DNA from 4 places in the Paraburkholderia sp. CNPSo 3281 genome. Region 1 is predicted to be linked to each of the others. Evidence: predicted binding sites of a transcription regulator. Region 1 holds the regulator's gene; each other region holds the start of a gene.
What was found. Region 1 encodes LexA, which represses DNA repair genes until DNA is damaged. Its sites were predicted from a motif close to ACTGTATNNNNATACAGT; they were not measured.
Positions count from the first base shown of each region.

Region 2: dinB (DNA polymerase IV) is a predicted target of LexA. The motif match lies at 1,925-1,942, and genes of this name have one in related genera.
Region 3: M3I56_RS35960 (PA0069 family radical SAM protein) is a predicted target of LexA. The motif match lies at 1,415-1,432, and genes of this name have one in related genera.
Region 4: recA (recombinase RecA) is a predicted target of LexA. The motif match lies at 2,152-2,169, and genes of this name have one in related genera.

Region 1 covers NZ_JAMBPS010000016.1:99,308-104,191, reverse strand. The annotation lists gene cysT (sulfate ABC transporter permease subunit CysT) at 1-636, opposite strand, end outside; gene M3I56_RS18150 (sulfate ABC transporter substrate-binding protein) at 762-1,820, opposite strand; gene lexA (transcriptional repressor LexA) at 2,113-2,763, shown strand; gene M3I56_RS18140 (hypothetical protein) at 2,829-3,206, shown strand; gene M3I56_RS18135 (DUF2939 domain-containing protein) at 3,297-3,986, shown strand; gene M3I56_RS18130 (universal stress protein) at 4,048-4,518, opposite strand; gene nodI (nodulation factor ABC transporter ATP-binding protein NodI) at 4,839-4,884, shown strand, end outside.
Region 2 covers NZ_JAMBPS010000018.1:22,787-27,670, forward strand. The annotation lists gene M3I56_RS19050 (DJ-1/PfpI family protein) at 1-80, shown strand, start outside; gene M3I56_RS19055 (MarR family winged helix-turn-helix transcriptional regulator) at 180-614, shown strand; gene M3I56_RS19060 (enoyl-CoA hydratase-related protein) at 646-1,422, opposite strand; gene dinB (DNA polymerase IV) at 2,061-3,206, shown strand; gene scpB (methylmalonyl-CoA decarboxylase) at 3,277-4,080, opposite strand; gene M3I56_RS19075 (CaiB/BaiF CoA-transferase family protein) at 4,085-4,884, opposite strand, start outside.
Region 3 covers NZ_JAMBPS010000069.1:25,923-30,806, forward strand. The annotation lists gene M3I56_RS35955 (NINE protein) at 1-199, shown strand, start outside; gene M3I56_RS35960 (PA0069 family radical SAM protein) at 215-1,363, opposite strand; gene M3I56_RS35965 (Lrp/AsnC ligand binding domain-containing protein) at 1,492-1,980, opposite strand; gene M3I56_RS35970 (D-amino acid dehydrogenase) at 2,157-3,443, shown strand; gene M3I56_RS35975 (acyl-CoA dehydrogenase) at 3,525-4,884, opposite strand, start outside.
Region 4 covers NZ_JAMBPS010000001.1:338,033-342,916, forward strand. The annotation lists gene recX (recombination regulator RecX) at 52-963, opposite strand; gene recA (recombinase RecA) at 996-2,072, opposite strand; gene M3I56_RS01615 (response regulator transcription factor) at 2,321-3,085, shown strand; gene M3I56_RS01620 (sensor histidine kinase) at 3,098-4,747, shown strand.

The DNA.
Region 1 (4,884 bases):
GCCCAGCGCGCGCGCGAATGCGAGCGCGAAGCCGGTGAGGAGCGCCGGCAGTACCGCGGGCAGCACGACACGGCGGAACGTGAGCCAGCGCGAGGCGCCGAGGCACGCGGCGGCCTCTTCCTGTTCGCGCTCGAAGTCCTCGAGTACCGGCTGCACCGTGCGCACGACGAACGGCAAGCCGATGAAGGTCAGCGCCACGAGCACGCCGAGCGGCGTGAAGGCGATCTTGAGACCGAGCGGCTGCAGGAACTGGCCGATCCAGCCATTGCCCGCATACACGGCGGCGAGCGAAATGCCCGCCACGGAAGTCGGCAGCGCGAACGGCAGATCGACGAGCGCATCGATCACCCGTTTGAACGGAAACGTATAGCGCACCAGCACCCATGCGAGCAGGAAGCCGAATACGGCATTGATCAACGCCGCGCCGAGCGCGGCGGTGAACGTGAGCCGGTACGACGCGATCACGCGCGGCGACCACACTGCGCGCACGAACTGGTTCCAGTCGAGTGTCGCCGTCTTGAGAAAGGTGGCGGCGAGCGGAATGAGCACCACGAGGCTCAGGTAAGCCACGGTGATGCCAAGCGTCAAGCCGAATCCGGGCAGCGCACTAGGCTTGCGGAATCTAAACGTGGTCATGCTCATCATCCAGACATGGGTTGCGCGCTTCCTGTATTCAAAGCGGCGCCGAAAAGCGCGCCCGTAGGCGCGCTTCGTTGTTATCCGGTCACGTCGCTATGCGGACCGCTTGCTGCTTGACAGCTTTACTGCGGTTGATAGATCGAATCGAACACGCCGCCATCCGCGAAATGCGTCTTCTGCGCGTTGGGCCAGCCGCCGAAGGTGTCGTCGACCGTGTAGAGCTTGAGCTTCGGAAACTTCGCCGTGAGCGCCGCCGGGACCTTGTCCGAACGCGGACGGTAGAAGTTCTTCGCGGCGATCTCCTGGCCCTCTTCGCTATAGAGGAACTGCAGGTAGGCCTCAGCCTCCTTGCGCGTGCCCTTCTTGTCGACCACCTTGTCCACCACGGCCACCGGCGGCTCAGCCAGAATGCTCACCGAAGGCACGACGATCTCGAACTTGTCCGGGCCGAATTCCTTGAGCGAGAGAAATGCTTCGTTCTCCCATGCAATCAGCACATCGCCGATGCCGCGCTGCACGAAGCTCGTCGTGGCGCCTCGTGCGCCCGAGTCGAGCACGCCCGCGTTCTTGTAGAGCTTCGAGACGAAGTCCTTCGCCTTCTGCTCGTTGCCGCCCGGCTGGTGCAGCGCATACGCCCACGCCGCGAGATAGTTCCAGCGCGCGCCGCCCGAGGTCTTCGGATTCGGCGTGACGATCGAGACACCCGGCTTGGTCAGATCATCCCAGTCCTTGATGTGCTTCGGGTTGCCCTTGCGTACGAGGAACACGATGGTCGACGTGTACGGCGACGCGTTGTCGGGCAGGCGCTTTTGCCAGTCCTTCGCGACGATGCCCTTGTTGGCGAGCGCGTCGATGTCCCATGCCAGCGCGAGCGTCACGACGTCGGCTTGCAGGCCGTCGAGCACCGAGCGCGCCTGTGCACCCGAGCCGCCATGCGACTGCTTGATGGTGAGCGTTTCGCCCGTCTTCGCCTTCCACTGCTTGATGAAGGCTTCGTTGATGTCCTGGTACAGTTCGCGCGTCGGATCGTAGGAGACATTGAGCAGCGATGTATCCGCGTGAGCAGCCACCGGCGCCATGGCCGCCATCGTCGCGACGCCGACGAGCGGCGCAACGCCGATCACCAGTTTTGCCGCCAGTGTTTTCAGCCAGCCCGCGCGCCCCGTATGTGTCGTGCCCATCTATCTGTTCTCCGTTCTCGTGTGTGCTCGTTTGCGCCCATTGGTGAAGTGCAGCGAACGATGGAGGCCAGTCTAGCGATCTGCTTACATTATTAAAAATGATGTTTTTTCATTTTTTAATACGCAAAAGTGGTAAGGACAGAGGAAGTCGCTGCTGGAGCGCGGTTTCATCCGCGCAAACGCGGGAAAGCGGCCTGATGGCAACGCTCAGTCGACGAACTTCAAGTAACACTTGAAAAGTGGCGAGTACTGTATAAAAATACAGTTACCTGTTCAAACATACAGTGGCGCCATGACCAAACTCACCGCACGACAGCAGCAGGTTTTCGATCTGGTTCGCCGGGCCATCGAGCGCACGGGCTTCCCGCCCACGCGCGCCGAGATCGCGGCGGAACTCGGCTTCAGCTCGGCGAACTCCGCGGAGGAGCATCTGCGCGCGCTGGCGCGCAAGGGCGTGATCGAACTGGCTGCGGGCGCCTCGCGCGGCATCCGCCTCATGCCGGGGCCCGACGACCTGCCGCATCAGTTCACGCTTCCGCACGCGAGCATCATGCAGCTCTCGCTGCCGCTCGTTGGCCGCGTCGCAGCGGGTAGCCCGATCCTCGCGCAGGAGCACATCTCGCAGAACTACATGTGCGACCCGGCGCTCTTCTCGAGCCGACCCGACTACCTCTTGAAGGTGCGCGGCCTTTCCATGCGCGACGCCGGCATCCTCGACGGCGACCTGCTCGCCGTGCAGAAGAAGGCCGAAGCGAAAGACGGCCAGATCATCGTGGCGCGTCTTGGCGACGACGTCACCGTGAAGCGCCTGAAGCGCCGTCCGAACGGGCTCGAGCTGATCGCCGAGAACCCCGATTACGACAATATTTTTGTCGAGGCCGGCAGCGCGGAATTCGCGCTCGAAGGCATCGCGGTTGGGCTGATCCGCCCCACCGAATTCTGAGCAATCCGTCTGCGCGCAGTTTGCACATTGTTTGCGCACCCTCTGCGCACTACCTGGAGAGAGTCATGGAACGTCTTGCCCGCTTGCTGCCCTTCCGCCAATTCGGCCGTCTTCGCCATCTCCGTGGTATCGCCTCGTGCGCGGTCCGCGAAGTCCGCGATTCGGCTACCGCACTGAGCGGCTCGCTCTTCGAAGACTCGCCAGAGATGGTGGCGGCCAGCACGGCCGACCTGCCGGTGCTGCCCTCGGCCCAGCCAGCGTTTGCGCGCGTGTCGCTCAACAGCACGCTCAACACCGAACAGCCCATGCGCCGCGCGCCCGTGCGCGTCTATCAGGGTCCGTCGCGGCTCATCCTCGTCGGCACGGTTGACGCGGTTTGCCGCGCGATCGACCGCTGCATCGCCGAGCAGCACAGCGACCTGCCGGCTGCACTCGCGAAGTAAGCCGCAACGCTGCTCAAATGTGAGAAGAGGTTACAGGCGGGATCGTTTGGCCTGGTTTGCGGTCAACACCGTGTCTAAACGATTTGCCCTATGCCGATGACGGAATCTCTCTCGACCCCGCGTAAGACCCAAGGCTGGAAAAAGCCGGTCGCAATCACGGTTGCGCTCACCATGGTGGTTGCCGCGATCGGCTACGCCTATGCGTCGCCCTATATCGCGGTGAAACACATGAAAGCCGCCGCCGACGCGCGTGACGCCGTCGCGCTCAACGAGTACGTCGATTACCCTGCACTGCGCCTGAGCCTGAAACAGCAGGTTGGCGGGATGCTGCAGCGGCGCGTCGAGGGGCAGCACAGCAGCAATCCGCTGCTGATCCTCGGCGCCGTGATTGGCGCGGCATTGATTAGTCCGCTCGTGGATGCCTACGCCACACCGGAAGGCGTGGCCGCCCTGCTCGATGGCATGCCGCCGACGGGCAAGCCCGGCGACCGGCCGCACGCGCCGCCGCCAGCAGAATCCGGCGCGCCATCCACGCAATCGGCAGAACCAGCTCAATCGGCACCCGCACCCGCCGCGCCACCTGCTCCGGCGGCATCCGGCAACCCCGCGCCCGAAGCTCGGCCGGTGACCACGGCCGGCTATCGCGGCCTCAATGAGTTCGCGCTCACGTGGGACCGCGGCAATACGGGCGAGCACTACGCCGCCATCCTGCAGCGTCACGGGATCTTCTCGTGGAAGCTCTCGGCGGTCGAGCTAAACGAAGGAAACGTCTCGAACTGAGACAGTTCGGAAGTGACAGCGGAGCCAGGCCGGTTCTGTGCGAACCGGCCTGCTTGATCCCTTACGCGGCGGCTTGCTGCTTCTTTTCCTCAGCCGCCGACGAACACGCCACGAGAATGCTGCACGATACGCGGTCGAGCAGCGGCGTGTTGCCCGCGCCCATCCACCAGCGCGAGAGCCCCGTGCGGCAACGGTGGCCCACCACCACGAGGTCGGCATTCAGCTCGTTGGCCAGATTCGCGATTTCGTCGATCGGATGACCGAACGCGAAGTGCCCCTGGGCGCGCACGCCACGCTCGGTTAGCCAGTCCACGCCTTCCTGAAGAATCTCGCGCGCCGTTTCCTCGAAGCGGCCGCAGGCCACGTCGGTCAGCAGGCCGGCGCTCTGGGCGATCGTCGAACGCATGTCGACGACCGAGAGCAGGTGCGTCTCAGCCTGCAGATCGAGCGCAAGGTCGGCGCCGCAGCGCAGTGCCTTGCGGCCTTCGCGCGAGCCGTCGTAACAGAGCAGAATTTTTTTATAGCTCGCCATGATCGCTTCTCCCCGCCCGCGTGATTTGCAGGCTGTGCGATTCTCATGATGGTGCGCCGCAATTCCACACGCAAGGGCTGGAAAACGCCAGGTGTGCATCGAAAAACGCCAGATGTGCCCCGAACGGCGCACGCATCTTGTGCACTGGCGAATGATTGCCGCGACATGCATTTGCCCGCGCATCGTCAAACCGCCTCGAAGCGAGGCCCCACCCGCCAGGCAGCAATGCACTAAAATGGGCCGCCTTGTTTCGTGCGATTTTCCGTTCGATGCTTCGATCGACTCGCGCGATGCCCGTTCGACTCACGTTCAACCGGTCCATGCCCGCACCCGCCATCGAATTCGAGCAGGTCATCAAACATTACG
Region 2 (4,884 bases), on a different contig from region 1:
TGATTCACCATGCAGCGCCAGTGGGAGAGAAGGAAACCTACGTGACGCGCGCGATCGAGAACATTTCGCCGTTCCTTTAATCGGAACCCGCTGAACTTATACACCCCCTGGGAATGTGCCGATCAGCGCATGATATAATTCGCACGCGAACTAAATCGCACAATTTTATCTGCGCGGAAATGAAACATCGCCTCGTCTATCTATTGAATGTCGGACAGCGCCGGCTGCAACGGTGGTCGCAAACACGCGCAGCCGGCGGCGGCGTCACGGCAGCCCAGGCGGGGCTGCTGTTTTTTTTGGGTGATCGCAACGGCGCACTCATGAGCGAAGCCGCTGCTGCGCTGGATTTGGGCGCACCAGGCATGAGCGGTCTCGCTGACCGGACAGAAAAGGCGGGGTTAATCGAACGTCGGGCTGACGAGACCGATGGCCGGGTGTCGCGGCTGTGGTTGACGGAGGCAGGACGTACCGCGCGCCAAAAGGCGAAGCTTCGCATGAAAGACCTGAACGCCAGATTGACCGAAGGATTCACGGAAGCGGAGATCGACGTCGTGGCGCGGTGGCTGACCAGCCTGCAGACCAGGTTTGCGCTCGTCGAAGACGGCGACGCGTAACCTCGACCGTGGCCGGTCAGCAAGGCACTGGCTAGTGCTGGGCAACCCTCGAGAAGTCCGGCTTGCGTTTCTCGGCAAAGGCCGCGAATGCCTCCCTCGCCTCGGCGCTCGTCAGCCGCTCCTGAAACTTCGCGCTCTCGCTGTCCATTTGCGCAACCAGCGTTTCGGCTTCGCGCATCAGCTTTTTCATGGCGCTCAGAGAACCGGCCGGCTTGGCGGCGATTCTTTCGGCCATCCTGCGTGCATCGTCGCGTAGTTGATCCTTTGCGCAGACCTTGTTGGCAAGGCCCCACGCGACAGCGGTTGGCGCGTCGAGCGACTCGCCCAGCGCAAACATCTCGAAGGCCCGCACGTGGCCGACGCGCAGTGGAAGCAGGTAGCTGGACGCCGCCTCGGGGACGAGCGCGAGATTGACGAACGGAGTGATCAGTTCTGCGTCTGGCGCGAGCAGAACGTAGTCGCAGTGCAGTAGAAGCGTGGTGCCGATACCGACCGCCTTGCCCTGGACCGCCGCGATGATGGGCACGCTCGACTTCGCCAGGGCATGCAAAAAGCGATGCACATGTCGCTCACTGGGCCCCTTACCCGATGCAATGGCTGCGAACTCGCCCACATCGTTGCCCGCGGTAAACATGTCTCCGTCCCCTTGCATCAGCAATACGCGGACGTGGCTGTCGTGCTCCGCGTTCTCGATGATGTCTGCCAGCGTGCCATACATCTCGTTCGTCAGTGCATTCTTCTTGTCCGGTCGGGCAAGCGTAATCGTCAGAATGCCGTCGGCTTGATCGACGTGAATTTCCGCGCTCATGGTGCTCTCCTGAAATTTAGTTTGCATGCGAAGTATATAGGTAGTTCGCATGCAAAGTAAACCTGAGGGTCGATGCCATGCAATTCGGGGCCTGTTCGCGAACCCTCGTCCCTGATGACGTCCGAAGCCTGAATTTGGTTGCGGACCGAAATTCGACCAGGTACTCCATTCGCGACGTCGAGCCACTCCTCGCGCGCACGCATGCTCCGTAGCATTGAAGCATGACGAAACAGGCAAGCAACCGGAGGACTGAACATGCTTATTCTCACGGCCGTTATCGTGATCGCCGCCGTGGCGATCTGGAGCATCTACCGGCGTTATCACCCGCGCCAGGACTGACATCATGAGAGGCTGTTTCAAGGCCTCGTCGCAGCAGCCCGCCACACCGGCGGGCTTTTTTTTGGATTCCGCAGTCAGAGCGGCGGTGTCCGCGGAAGAGACGTTTGCGAACCCTCGCACTCAAAAAATATCGCCGAATCAGATCCAGCATCCTGACAAAGTTACTGTATAAATGTACAGTTCCAGGAATATCCGTAAAACGCAATGTGTCGTTGTCCCGCTGCTCCTCCCGGAATACTGCTGACGAGTAGCGTGTCGGTCGCGCGGAGTCATCGAACGCTATTTTTGAGTACCAAGGCATGCCAGATGATCGGCGCATAGCCCACATCGACATGGACGCATTCTTTGCGTCGTGTGAACTTTCGCAGTATCCCGAACTACGAGGCGAACCCATGGTGGTCGCCGGTCGTCGCTCGGATGCGCCACGAACGAAGCCGGACGGCACACGCGAGTTCTCTCGGCTACGCGACTATGTGGGCAGAGGCGTCCTCACGACCGCGACCTACGAGGCTCGCGCACTCGGCGTTCATTCCGGAATGCCCGCCATGAAGGCCGCCCGGTTAGCGCCGGATGCAATTCTCCTTCCAGTGAATTTTGACCTCTACCGAACGTACTCGCGACTGTTCAAGGATGCCGTCCGGTCAATCAGTTCGAGCATGGAAGACGTTGGCATCGACGAGGTCTACGCAGATGTTTCACTCACGGATGGCGATTCAGAGGTCATCGCGCGCAAGTTGAAGTCCGCCGTCTTCGAAGCCACCAATCTCACATGCTCCGTCGGCATCGCGCCAAACAAGCTGCTTGCGAAGCTGTGCTCCGATATGCAAAAGCCGGACGGCATCACAATCGTGACGCTAGAGGACGTGCAATCGAGGATTTGGCCAATGGCCGCGAACAAGATCAACGGTGTCGGCCCCAAGGCGGCCGCCAAGCTTGCGTCTTTTGGCATAACGACCATCGGTGAGATCGCTGCGCGCGACGAGCGCTGGCTCGTCGAGCACTTTGGACGAAGCTACGGGGCGTGGCTTCGCAGAGTCTCTCACGGACTGGATGACAGGCCGGTGGTGACGTATAGCGAGCCCGTCTCGATGAGTCGCGAGACCACATTCGAGCGCGATCTACACGCAGTACGGCACCGACAGGAACTGGGTGCAGCATTTACCCGCCTATGCGAACAGGTGGCGCTCGACCTCCAGCGAAAAGGCTATTTGGCCAGGAAGATCGGCATCAAGCTGCGCTTCAACGACTTCAAGACAGTCACGCGTGACGTCACGCTTCCTGAGCCTATTGATGACGCGAAAGCGTTGCGGCGCGCGGCGACTGAGTGCCTGAAAAGAGTCGAACTTGTCAAATCCATCAGGCTGCTGGGAGTCAAGGCCGGCAACCTCCAACCTGCCGGAGAAGCCTCCAGTAACGAGTCGCCTCAATTCACGCTCGATTTTTAGTCCGTGAGCCATTGACCGCGCTCGCGCTCCTTGTCGCAGCGATTGGACGCCAGGCGCGTTCCCGGGAGACTCATCGACCGCGAAACTCCGGTGAACGTCGCTGCGCGAATGCCTCCAGCCCTTCCCTCATGTCGTCGCCGGCGCACGCCGCCCTGCGAAGCTCCGCGATTCTCTCCATCGCATCGACAGGCACCGGCACGACGTCTTCGAGAATTCGCAATTGCTCCTTGACCGCAGCAATTGCCAACGGCGCTTTGGTCGCAATCTCCCTCGCCATCTGCAGGGCAACCGCCTCGACGTCGGCTGGCTGAACCAAGCGATTGAGCACACCGTGGCGCTCGGCTTCCTCGGCTTCGAGCGGTCGTGCGCAGAAGAACATCTCCTTGAGGATATGGATCGGCAGGTTGTTGATGAAACGGAGCAAACCGCTCGTGCTGTACGGCAGACCGATGTTCGCCGGCGTCATGGCAAAGCGCACGGTCGTGTCGGCGACGACAAGGTCGCAGCTCATCACGAGGTCGACTGCCCCGCCCCATACGGAACCCGACACCATTGCCATGACCACGCCCGGATACGCGCGCACCTGCCGTAGCACGCGCTCCAGCGGCTTACCCCAGGCAATCGGGTCGTGGTCGGCCTCGAGTTCACCGAGGTCGTGACCCGCGCTCCAGACCTTCTCGCCCACGCCGCTCGTCAAGAGCACTACGGGCACGCCCTTCGATGCCAGGTCTGTCAGTTGATCCTCGAGTGCGCCCAGCAATTCCGCATTCAAGGCATGGTGTCTGGAAGCGTTGCGAAAGACCACCTTTCCAATGCGCCCTTCAATGATTTCAGTGGTGACCTTCACGCATTCTTCCGGCGCAATCGCACTCATTTCGTTACTCCACATGTTGCGTCAGACCGCGCTGCGACTCTTGCGCCGGCACGCGGGGAACTTGATAAAGCACACCCGCGGAGAGTAGCTCATAGAGCTGCGATTCGCTAAAGCCACTCTCGCGCAAGACTTCTACCGAGTGCTCACCCAGCGCAGGTGGCGCATGGCGTGTCGCTTCGCGAGCAGCCGGCTCGCCCTCCTTCGATGCATTGAACAGGGGCGTCGGAACCTGGCGCACTTCTCCGAGGATTCGATGTTGCACCGCTTCAACCAGACCACAGTGCTGGACCTGTGCATCGGCGAACACCTCCTCGAGCGTGTTGATGGGTCCGGCGGGCAATCCGGCATCGACAAATAACGCCGTCCACTCGCGTTTTCCCCTCGTCTTCAGTCGGCGCTCGATGATTTCCTTCAACTCGCCACGATTGGCCACGCGCGCTTCGTTGGTCGCAAAACGCGGATCGCCCGGCAATTGCGGGAGGTCGAGAAGCTGGCACAACCGACGCCACATCTCCGTCGTGATCGGAGCGATATTGAGCGGGCCGTCCGCGGTCTCGAACACCCCGTACGGGGCGATGACCGAGTGCGCATTGCCCGTGCGCGCCGGAACGTCGCCGAGGCTCAGATAGCGTTGCGCATGCACGCTCAGCAGCCCGACCAGACTGGCGAGCAACGAGGTGCTGACATGCTGGCCCTGCCCCGTCCGCTCGCGTTCGAAGAGCGCGGAAATCACCGCAATGGTCAGCCAAAGGCCGGAACTCAGGTCGCCGATGGCCGTGCCCGTACGTGTCGGCTCGCCTTCCG
Region 3 (4,884 bases), on a different contig from region 1:
CCCCGACGCCAAATGGGACGCTCAGTTCAACGCCGCGTTCGTGGAGCAAGGCCGCACGAGCCGCTCGGGCTGGACGGTGATCTTCGTCGTGATCTTCTCGCTGCTGATTGGCGCGTTCCTGCTGATGACGGGACTCGCGCTCTCGTTTCAAACGTACTTCGAGTCGCAGGTCGAGGCCGCAAAGGCGCTCTCGCAGTAAATCGCGCGTAACAGCTCAGAACAGGTCGAGCTGCGGCTTCTCGCGCACGGTCTTCGACTGCACGAACGCCGACATGTCCAGAATGCCGTGGCGCCGCTCGTTGAGCCCGAGGCGCCGCAAGGCATTGTGAAAGCGCTGCTTGAGCAGGTCGGCCCACAGCCCCGTGCCCTTCATGCGCTGCGAAAATGCCGACTCGTAGTCCTTGCCGCCGCGCATGTCGCGCACGCGGCTCATCACGCGCTCGGCGCGCTGCGGGAAGTGCGCCGCCAGCCAGTCCTGGAAAAGCGGCGCGACCTCCCATGGCAGGCGCAGCACGATGTAACTCGCGCTTGTCGCACCGGCCTCGGCGCAGGCTTCTAGCACGCGCTCCATGTCGGGCTCGGTCACGAACGGAATCACGGGTGCGATGCTCACGCCCACCGGCACGCCGGCTTCAGCCAGCGTGCGGATGGTGCGCAGCCGCCGCGCGGGTGTCGCCGCACGCGGTTCGAGCGAGCGGGCGATATCGGCGTCGAGCGTGGTGATCGTGATCGCCGCCATGAATTGCTGGCGCTCAGCCATCGGCGCGAGCAGGTCGAGATCGCGCTCGATCAGCGAGGATTTCGTGATGGCCGCGAACGGATGCTGCCGTTCGGACAGCACCTCGACCACGCGGCGCGTGATGCGCAGGTCGCGCTCCACCGGTTGCCAGGCGTCGGTGTTCACGCCCAGCGCGATCGGCTCGGGTTCATATGACGGCTTGGCGATTTCCCGCGCGAGCAACTCCGCCGCATTGACCTTGGCGTAGATACGGCTCTCGAAATCGAGCCCCGGCGAGAGGCCGAGATAGCTGTGCGTGGGCCGCGCGAAGCAATAGATGCAGCCGTGCTCGCAGCCGCGGTAAGGATTGAGCGAGACGTTGAACGGAATGTCCGGCGACTGGTTGCGCGTGAGGATGCTTTTCGCGCGCTCTTCGAAGACCTCGGTGCGCAGCCTGGGCTCGCCGGGTTCATCGCCATGGTCTTCCCCGCCGCCGTCCACGTGTTGCCAGCCGTCGTCGAACGCTTCGCGCTGGTCGACTTCGTAGCGCCCCTGCAGGTTCGTGACCGCACCGCGCCCCTTGCGCGCCGTGGGCGGCGCAACGGGATACCAGGCGTCGGGATCGGGGTGATGGGAGTCGGTCACGGCTGGAGCGAAATGGACTTGTAAACGCGGACAGGAAAAACGCGGATCGATACTGTATAAATATACAGTATCGATCCGCGTTGTCGAGTCCTAAAAACGGGGCGCTTTCAGCCGCTGCAGTGACCTGGTCATTCACCCACGGCGATGGTCAGCGTCTCCTTGATCTCTTCCATTACCACGTAGCTCTTCGACTGCACAGCGCCTGGCAGTTGCAGCAGGATGTCGCCGAGCAGCTTGCGGTAGTCGGCCATCTCGCCAATGCGCGCCTTGATGAGATAGTCGAAGTCGCCCGAAACGAGATGGCATTCGAGCACTTCGGGAATCTTCTGCACCTCGCGGCGGAACTGGTCGAACATGTTGCCGCTCTTGTGGTCGAGCGTGATCTCCACGAACACGAGCAGCGCCGCTCCCAGCACCAGGGGATTCACGCGCGCGAAGTAGCCCGTGATCACGCCGTCGCGCTCCATGCGCTTCACCCGCTCGATGCACGGCGTAACCGAGAGCCCGACCTGCTCCGCGAGGTCCTTCATGGCCATGCGGCCGTCTTCCTGGAGCAGTTTCAGGATGCGGTGATCGAGCCGGTCGAGTGCGCGGACCGGTTGGCGCTGCGTTCTCATGGTTTATTCCCGAAAATCTGAAAAATACGATAACAAAACCTGGCCATACAACAATAGCATAGCTACAAATACTGGCTACACCCGAATTTTCATGCCTTCTCCCCTATCGGCGCCAAAACACCGCTTCGTGGGTCCCGGCAACGCGGCGTAGCTCAACGAATCTATATGGAGCAGCTATGCGAGTCGTCGTGTTGGGCAGTGGTGTGGTCGGTGTGGCCAGCGCCTGGTATCTCGCCCGCGCGGGCCACGAAGTGACCGTGATCGACCGCGAGGCGGGTCCCGCGCTCGAAACCAGTTTTGCGAACGCCGGCCAGATCTCGCCGGGCTACGCCGCGCCGTGGGCAGCGCCTGGGGTGCCGCTCAAGGCGATCAAGTGGATGTTCGAGAAGCACGCCCCGCTCGCCATTCGTCTGGACGGCACCAAATTCCAGCTGCAGTGGATGTGGCAGATGCTGCAAAACTGCACGCCCGAACGCTACGCGCTCAACAAGGGCCGCATGGTGCGCCTCGCCGAATACAGCCGCGACTGTCTGCAGGCGCTGCGCGCCGACACGGGCATTCAGTATGAAGGCCGCACGGGCGGCACGCTCCAGGTGTTCCGTACGCAGCAGCAGTTCGAAGGCGCGGCGAAGGACATCGCCGTGCTCGAAGACGCGAACGTTCCGTACGAACTGCTGACCGCCCCCGAACTCGGCCGCGCCGAACCCGCGCTCGCCGCGGTGTCGGGCAAACTCACGGGCGGCCTGCGTCTGCCGGGCGACGAAACCGGCGACTGCCAGATGTTCACCACGCGTCTTGCCGCGATGGCCGAACAGCTGGGCGTGAAATTCCACTACAACACGCCGATCGACGGCCTCGCCATGCAGGGCGAGCGTATCGCGGGCGTGCAATGCGGCAGCGAGCTGGTGCGTGCTGATTCGTTCGTGGTCGCGCTCGGCTCATTCTCGACGCAAATGCTCGCGGGCCTCATGAAGATCCCCGTCTATCCGCTCAAGGGCTATTCGATCACCGCGCCGATCGTGAATGCGAGTGCCGCGCCGGTTTCGACCGTGCTCGACGAAACCTACAAGATCGCGATCACGCGTTTTGACGACCGCATCCGCGTGGGTGGCATGGCCGAGATCGTCGGCTTCGACAAGACGCTCAAGCAAGCGCGCCGCGAAACGCTCGAAATGTGCGTCAACGACCTGTTCCCGGGCGGCGGCGACACGACGAAGGCCACCTTCTGGACCGGCCTGCGCCCGATGACGCCGGACGGCACGCCGGTCGTCGGCCGCACGCCGATCTCGAACCTGTTCCTGAACACGGGTCACGGCACGCTCGGCTGGACGATGTCGTGCGGCTCGGGCCAGTTGCTCGCCGACCTGATCTCGGGCAAGCAACCTGCCATCCGCGCCGACGATCTTTCGGTGCACCGCTATCTCGGCGACACCCAGGGCTCGCATCGCCCGGCTTATGCCTGAAGCCAGTCACGCTGCGTGAACGAACACGGCGCCTCCAGGGCGCCGTGTTTCATTTCTCGCTTTGATTAGCGCGCGGCGGCGTCAGAACTGATCCTCCGCCAGCGCCAGCACGCCCTCGCTGCCGTTTGCGCTGACGATCGCCGCTTCGAGCGCCACCGCCTGCGGCAAGACGTGTTGCGCGAAGAACTGCGCCGTGGCGATCTTCGCGCCATGAAACTTCGGGTCCTCCTGCATGAGACGCTGCGAGGCGAGCATGGCGCGCGCCATCTGCCATCCGCCTAGCACGATACCCGCCAGCTTCAGATACGGCACGCTGCCCGCGAACACCGCGTTCGGATCGGTTTTCGCCTTCGTGAGCACGAAGTCCACGGCCGACGCCAGCGCCTCCTTGCCGAGCGCGAGATGCTTGCGCATCGACTCGAACGCAGCGCCTTGTTGTCCGGCTAGCGCGTCGACGGTCTGCGCGATATCCGCAAGCAGCGACTTTGCCGCCGCGCCGCCGTCGCGCAGCGTCTTGCGCCCGATGAGATCGTTCGCCTGGATCGCAGTCGTGCCCTCGTAGATCGGCAGAATGCGCGCGTCGCGATAGAACTGCGCCGCGCCCGTTTCCTCGATGAAGCCCATGCCGCCATGCACCTGCACGCCGAGGCTCGTCACTTCGGGCGCCAGTTCGGTGCTCCAGCCCTTCACGATCGGCACGAGATACTCGTAGCGCGCCTGATGCCGCGCACGGGCCGCCTCGTCGGGGTCGCCATGCTCGCGATCGCTCTCACCCGCCGCCACGTAAGCGAGCGCACGCGCGGCTTCGGTGAGCGCACGCATCGTGGCGAGCATGCGGCGCACGTCGGGGTGATGGATGATGCTCACCGCCGCTTTCGCGGAACCGTCCACCGGGCGGCTCTGCACGCGCTCCTTCGCATAGGCGAGCGCCTTCTGGTACGCGCGATCGGAGATGGCCACGCCCTGCATGCCCACCGCGAAACGCGCCGCGTTCATCATGATGAACATGTATTCGAGGCCGCGATTCTCGTCGCCGATCAACTGGCCAATCGCGCCGCCATGGTCGCCGAACTGCAGCACGGCGGTCGGGCTCGCCTTGATGCCGAGCTTGTGTTCGATCGATACGCAATGCACGTCATTGCGCGCGCCGAGCGAGCCGTCGTCGTTGATGAGGAACTTCGGCACGATGAAGAGCGAGATGCCCTTCACGCCTTCGGGCGCCGTGGGCGTGCGCGCGAGCACGAGATGGAGGATGTTCTCCGCCATGTCGTGCTCGCCCCACGTGATGAAGATCTTCGTGCCGAACACCCTGTACGTGCCGTCGCCTTGCGGCTCGGCGCGCGTGCGCACGGCCGCGAGATCGGAGCCCGCCTGCGGCTCGGTGAGGTTCATCGTGCCGGTCCAGTCGCCGGAAATGAGCTTCGGCACGAAACGCTGCTTT
Region 4 (4,884 bases), on a different contig from region 1:
ACACACAGGCCGGGCGGGGACTTGCCTGCGCGGATTTTCGAGACGGCCGGCTCAGTTGTCGGACCAGTCTTCCTCGATTCCCTTGAGGATCTTGCCGATGATCGACATCGAGAAGCCGCGCGCCGCGAGAAAGCGCGCCTGGCGCGCGCGTTCGGCAGGCGTCTCGGGCAACTGGCCGTACTTCTTTTGCCAGACCGTGCGGGCACGCACGAGCTCGGTCTCGCGCAGTTGCGAGCTCACCTCTTCGATGAGCGCTTCGCCCACGGCGTGGCGCTTGAGTTCGCTGACGATACGCCCTGCCCCCACGCGCGACGCGCGCCGGTGCACGACGCTTTCGGCAAAGCGCGCGTCGGAGAGCCAGCCTTCGCGTTCGAGCGAATCGAGCAGGACTTCGAGTGCGTCGGCGTCCTCGGTGTACGGCATGAGCTTGCGCGAGAGTTCGGCGCGGCTGTATTCGCGGCGCGAAAGATAGCCAAGCGCGCGGCCCTTGAGGGAGCGCTCGGGGCGCTGCTTCGCCGTGGACGATTGTTCGCGCTCGCTGGCGCGTGCGGCGCGGCTGGCCGAGCTACGCTCGTATTGGTCGGCTTGCGGTGCACTGGATTCGCGCGCCGTTTCGAGAGGCGCGCGACGCGATCGCTTGAATGTTGGTTCGGACAGCGGCGGCTCTGGTGGCATGTTTGCCGCGGCTTCGTCGGCCCCGCTGAAGTAAGCCTCGAACGGGACTTCGAAGACCGCGCCGCCATCGTCGCTGAGATCGGCGGGCGGGGAATACGCCGCGCCAGAATGCGCGAAGCCGCGATCGCCCGCCTGGGCGTCGCGGCTCAAATGGCTTGAGCGGCTCGTGCGCGAGTCGGCAGGCTTGACGGCGGAGCGCCGCTCGGCGCCCCTGTCCACAGACGAACCCGCATGCGGGTTAGCCTGCTCGCCGGAAGGCGAGGACGTGTGTGACCCGCCCTTGCGCATCAGCTTGCCTTATCTACGAGAGCCTGGTGGACTTACTCTTCGCCAGCGACTTCGACTTCGCCGGAATCCTTGACGCCGTCCGGCATCGTGCTCACGCCAAGCGATTCGCGGATGCGGTTTTCGATCTCGCGAGCAATGTCCGCGTTCTCGCGCAGGAATTCGCGTGCGTTGTCCTTGCCCTGGCCAATGCGCTCGCCGTTATAGCTGTACCACGCACCCGCCTTGTCGACGATCTTGGCCTGCACGCCGAGGTCGACGATTTCGCCCTGACGCGAGATGCCCTCGCCGTAGAGAATGTCGAACACGGCTTCGCGGAACGGCGGCGCGACCTTGTTCTTCACGACCTTCACACGCGTTTCGCTGCCGATCACTTCGTCGTTCTTCTTGATCGAACCGATGCGGCGAATGTCCAGACGCACCGACGAATAGAACTTGAGCGCGTTGCCGCCCGTGGTGGTTTCCGGGTTGCCGAACATCACGCCGATCTTCATGCGGATCTGGTTGATGAAGATCACCATGCAGTTCGTCTTCTTGATCGTGCCGGTGAGCTTGCGCAGCGCCTGCGACATCAGACGCGCCTGCAGACCCGGCAGCGAGTCGCCCATTTCGCCTTCGATTTCGGCCTTCGGCACGAGCGCCGCGACCGAGTCGATCACGATCATGTCGATCGAGCCCGAGCGCACCAGCGCGTCGGTGATTTCGAGCGCCTGCTCGCCCGTGTCCGGCTGCGAGATGAGCAGTTCGGGCACGTTCACGCCGAGCTTGGCGGCGTATTGCACGTCGAGCGCGTGTTCCGCGTCGATGAACGCCGCCGTGCCGCCGAGCTTTTGCATTTCGGCGATCACCTGCAGCGTGAGCGTGGTCTTGCCCGACGATTCCGGACCGTAGATCTCGACCACCCGGCCGCGCGGCAAACCGCCCACGCCGAGTGCGATGTCGAGGCCGAGCGAACCGGTGGAGACGACCTGGATGTCCTCGACCGCATCGCCGTCGCCGAGTCGCATGATCGACCCCTTGCCGAACTGCTTTTCGATCTGCGCGAGCGCGGCGGCCAGCGCCTTGCTCTTTTCAGCAGTCAGCCCAGCCGAGCCTTTCTTGCTATCTTCCATGAATCGTCCTTTGCTATGATGAACGGCGTCTCGTGACCATGCGCACGCCTCATTCGGGCTAATGCACACGAACGCAGACACTGTATAAAAAAACAGTGGTTTTGGCAAGCCTTTCTGGCTATCCAGAACCACAAATTTCGGGAGACCGCCGCGCGTCGCCTGACCGCGCCTTCAAGGACGCGGTGCGGCGCGGGCGTTACGAGCCTGACTACGAGGTCAAAAAGCCTCGAAGGCGACGCTGGCGCAACATGCGAATCCTCATTGCCGAAGACGACAGCATACTCGCGGACGGGCTCGTGAGATCACTCCGCCAATCGGGCTATGCCGTCGATCACGTGCGTAGCGGCGTGGATGCCGATACTGCCTTGTCGATGCAGTCGTTCGACCTCTTGATTCTCGATCTGGGCCTGCCGAAAATGCCGGGCCTCGAAGTGCTGCGCCGTTTGCGCGCGCGCAATTCCAACCTGCCCGTGCTGATCCTCACCGCCGCCGACAGCGTGGACGAGCGCGTCAAAGGCCTCGACCTCGGCGCCGACGACTACATGGCCAAGCCCTTCGCGCTCAACGAGCTCGAAGCGCGCGTGCGTGCGCTCACGCGGCGCGGCGCGGGCGGCGGCCCGACCGTCGTGCGGCATGGCGCGCTGGCGTTCGACCAGGTGGGGCGCATTGCGCGCATCAACGACCAGGTGCTCGATCTTTCCGCGCGCGAACTGGGCGTGCTCGAAGTGCTGCTGCAGCGGCTCGGGCGGCTCGTCTCGAAGGAGCAGCTCGTCGATCACCTGTGCGAATGGGGCGAGGAAGTCAGCAATAACGCCATCGAAGTCTACGTGCACCGGCTGCGCAAGAAAATCGAAGCGGGCGGTGTGCGCATCGTGACCGTGCGCGGGCTCGGCTACTGCCTCGAAAAGGAGGCGAAGGAAGCACAGGCCGGCGCAGGCCAGACGCCCGCCCGGACCGAGGCCGGCGCGCCGGACGCCGCGCCGGCGATGCCCGCCAGCCACTACTTCAAGTAGGCAGGATCGACGATGGCCGGGCGTCCTCCCATCGCGCGCGCCGTGCCGCCCAAGGGCGCCGCAGGCGTGGCCGGTTCGGCCGGCGACAGCGCCCCGGGCGCGAGCGCATTCGCGGCCGACGCCCTCGACGACGACGCGCGCGACGCCCGCTACGCCGATCCGTTCGCCCCACCCGACGAAGCCGAAGCCGTCGCCGAGGCGCGCCCGCGCTCGCTCTTCGGCGAGATTCTGGACTGGATGCTCGCGCCGTTGCTGCTGCTCTGGCCGATGAGCATCGCGGTCACGTATCTGGTAGCGAAATCGATCGCCAACGGCCCCTTCGATCGCGCGCTCGAGACCGACGCCTATGTGCTCGCGCGCCAGATCCAGCCCGTCAACGGCGTGGCCGAGCTGACACTGCCCGCCTCCACGCGCGACTTCCTGCGCGCCGATAACGTGGACAGCGTGTTCTATCAGGTGCTCGGCAGCCGCGGCGAGCTGATCGGCGGCGATCGCGACATGCCGCTGCCGCACGACGACGACCGACCGCCGCCGGGTCTCGTCGAATTCCGCGACGACACGCTGCGTGGCATCGACATCCGCGTCGCCTATACAACGGTGGAGCCGACGCATCCCAGCGCCGCCGATCGGCAAGGCCAACCCGTGCTCGTGCAGGTCGCGGAAACGCTCGACAAGCGCCGCCAGCTCGCCAACGACATCATCAAGGGCGTGATCCTGCCGCAGTTCGTGATCTTGCCGCTCGCGATCCTGCTCGTGTGGTTCGGCCTCTCGCGAGGCCTCGCTCCCCTGCATGCGCTGCAGTCGAACATCCGCATGCGTCGCCCCGACGATCTTTCGCCGCTCGAAGCGCGCCGCGCGCCGCCCGAAATCGAGCCGCTCGTCACCTCGTTCAACGACCTGCTCACGCGGCTCGAACAGAACATGGAACTGCAAAAGCGCTTCATAGCCGACGCCGCGCATCAGATGAAAACGCCGCTCGCGGGCCTGCGCACCCAGGCCGAACTCGCGCTGCGCCAGAACGCGCCCGCCGAAGTGCACCGCTCGCTCGAGCAGATCGCGACGAGCTCCGCGCACGCCGCGCGGCTCGTCACGCAGCTGCTCGCGCTCGCGCGCGCGGAAAACCGCATGTCGGGGCAGGTCTTCACGCCGGTGGACGTAGCCGACGTGGCGCGCCACGCCGTGCGCGACTGGGTGCAGCCGGCGCTCGCCAAGCAGATGGACCTCGGCTACGAAGGCCCCGAAACGGCCTACGGCAGCGAGGAAGTCGATGGCGAAGCGGCGGCGCGCGTCGAAGTGGACGGCAACCCGGTGATGCTGCGCGAGATGCTCTCGAACCTCATCGACAACGCGATCCGCTATACGCCCGCGGGCGGGCGCATCACCGTGCGCGTGCGGCCCGAGCCCGCGGCGGGCGTGGTCCATCTCGAGGTGGAAGACACGGGCATGGGCATTCCGAGCGCCGAGCGCGAGCGCGTGCTCGAGCGCTTCTACCGCATTCTCGGGCGCGACGGTGAAGGCAGCGGGCTCGGGCTCGCGATCGTGCGCGAGATCGTCACGATGCACGGCGGGACACTCGCCATCGACGACCACGTCTATCAGGACACGCCGCGCCTCGCCGGCACGCTCGTGCGCGTGACGCTGCGGCTGCGCGCGCTCGCTTGAGCGGCCGCGCCGGCGCTTTGGCGGCGAAACCACTGCGAAACCAACGGATCGCGTCAGAAAACCGGGATGGGACTTACCCTTACCCGATCCGCGGCGCACGGCTCAAAGATCAAACTTTATAAGACGTTCCAATCGGA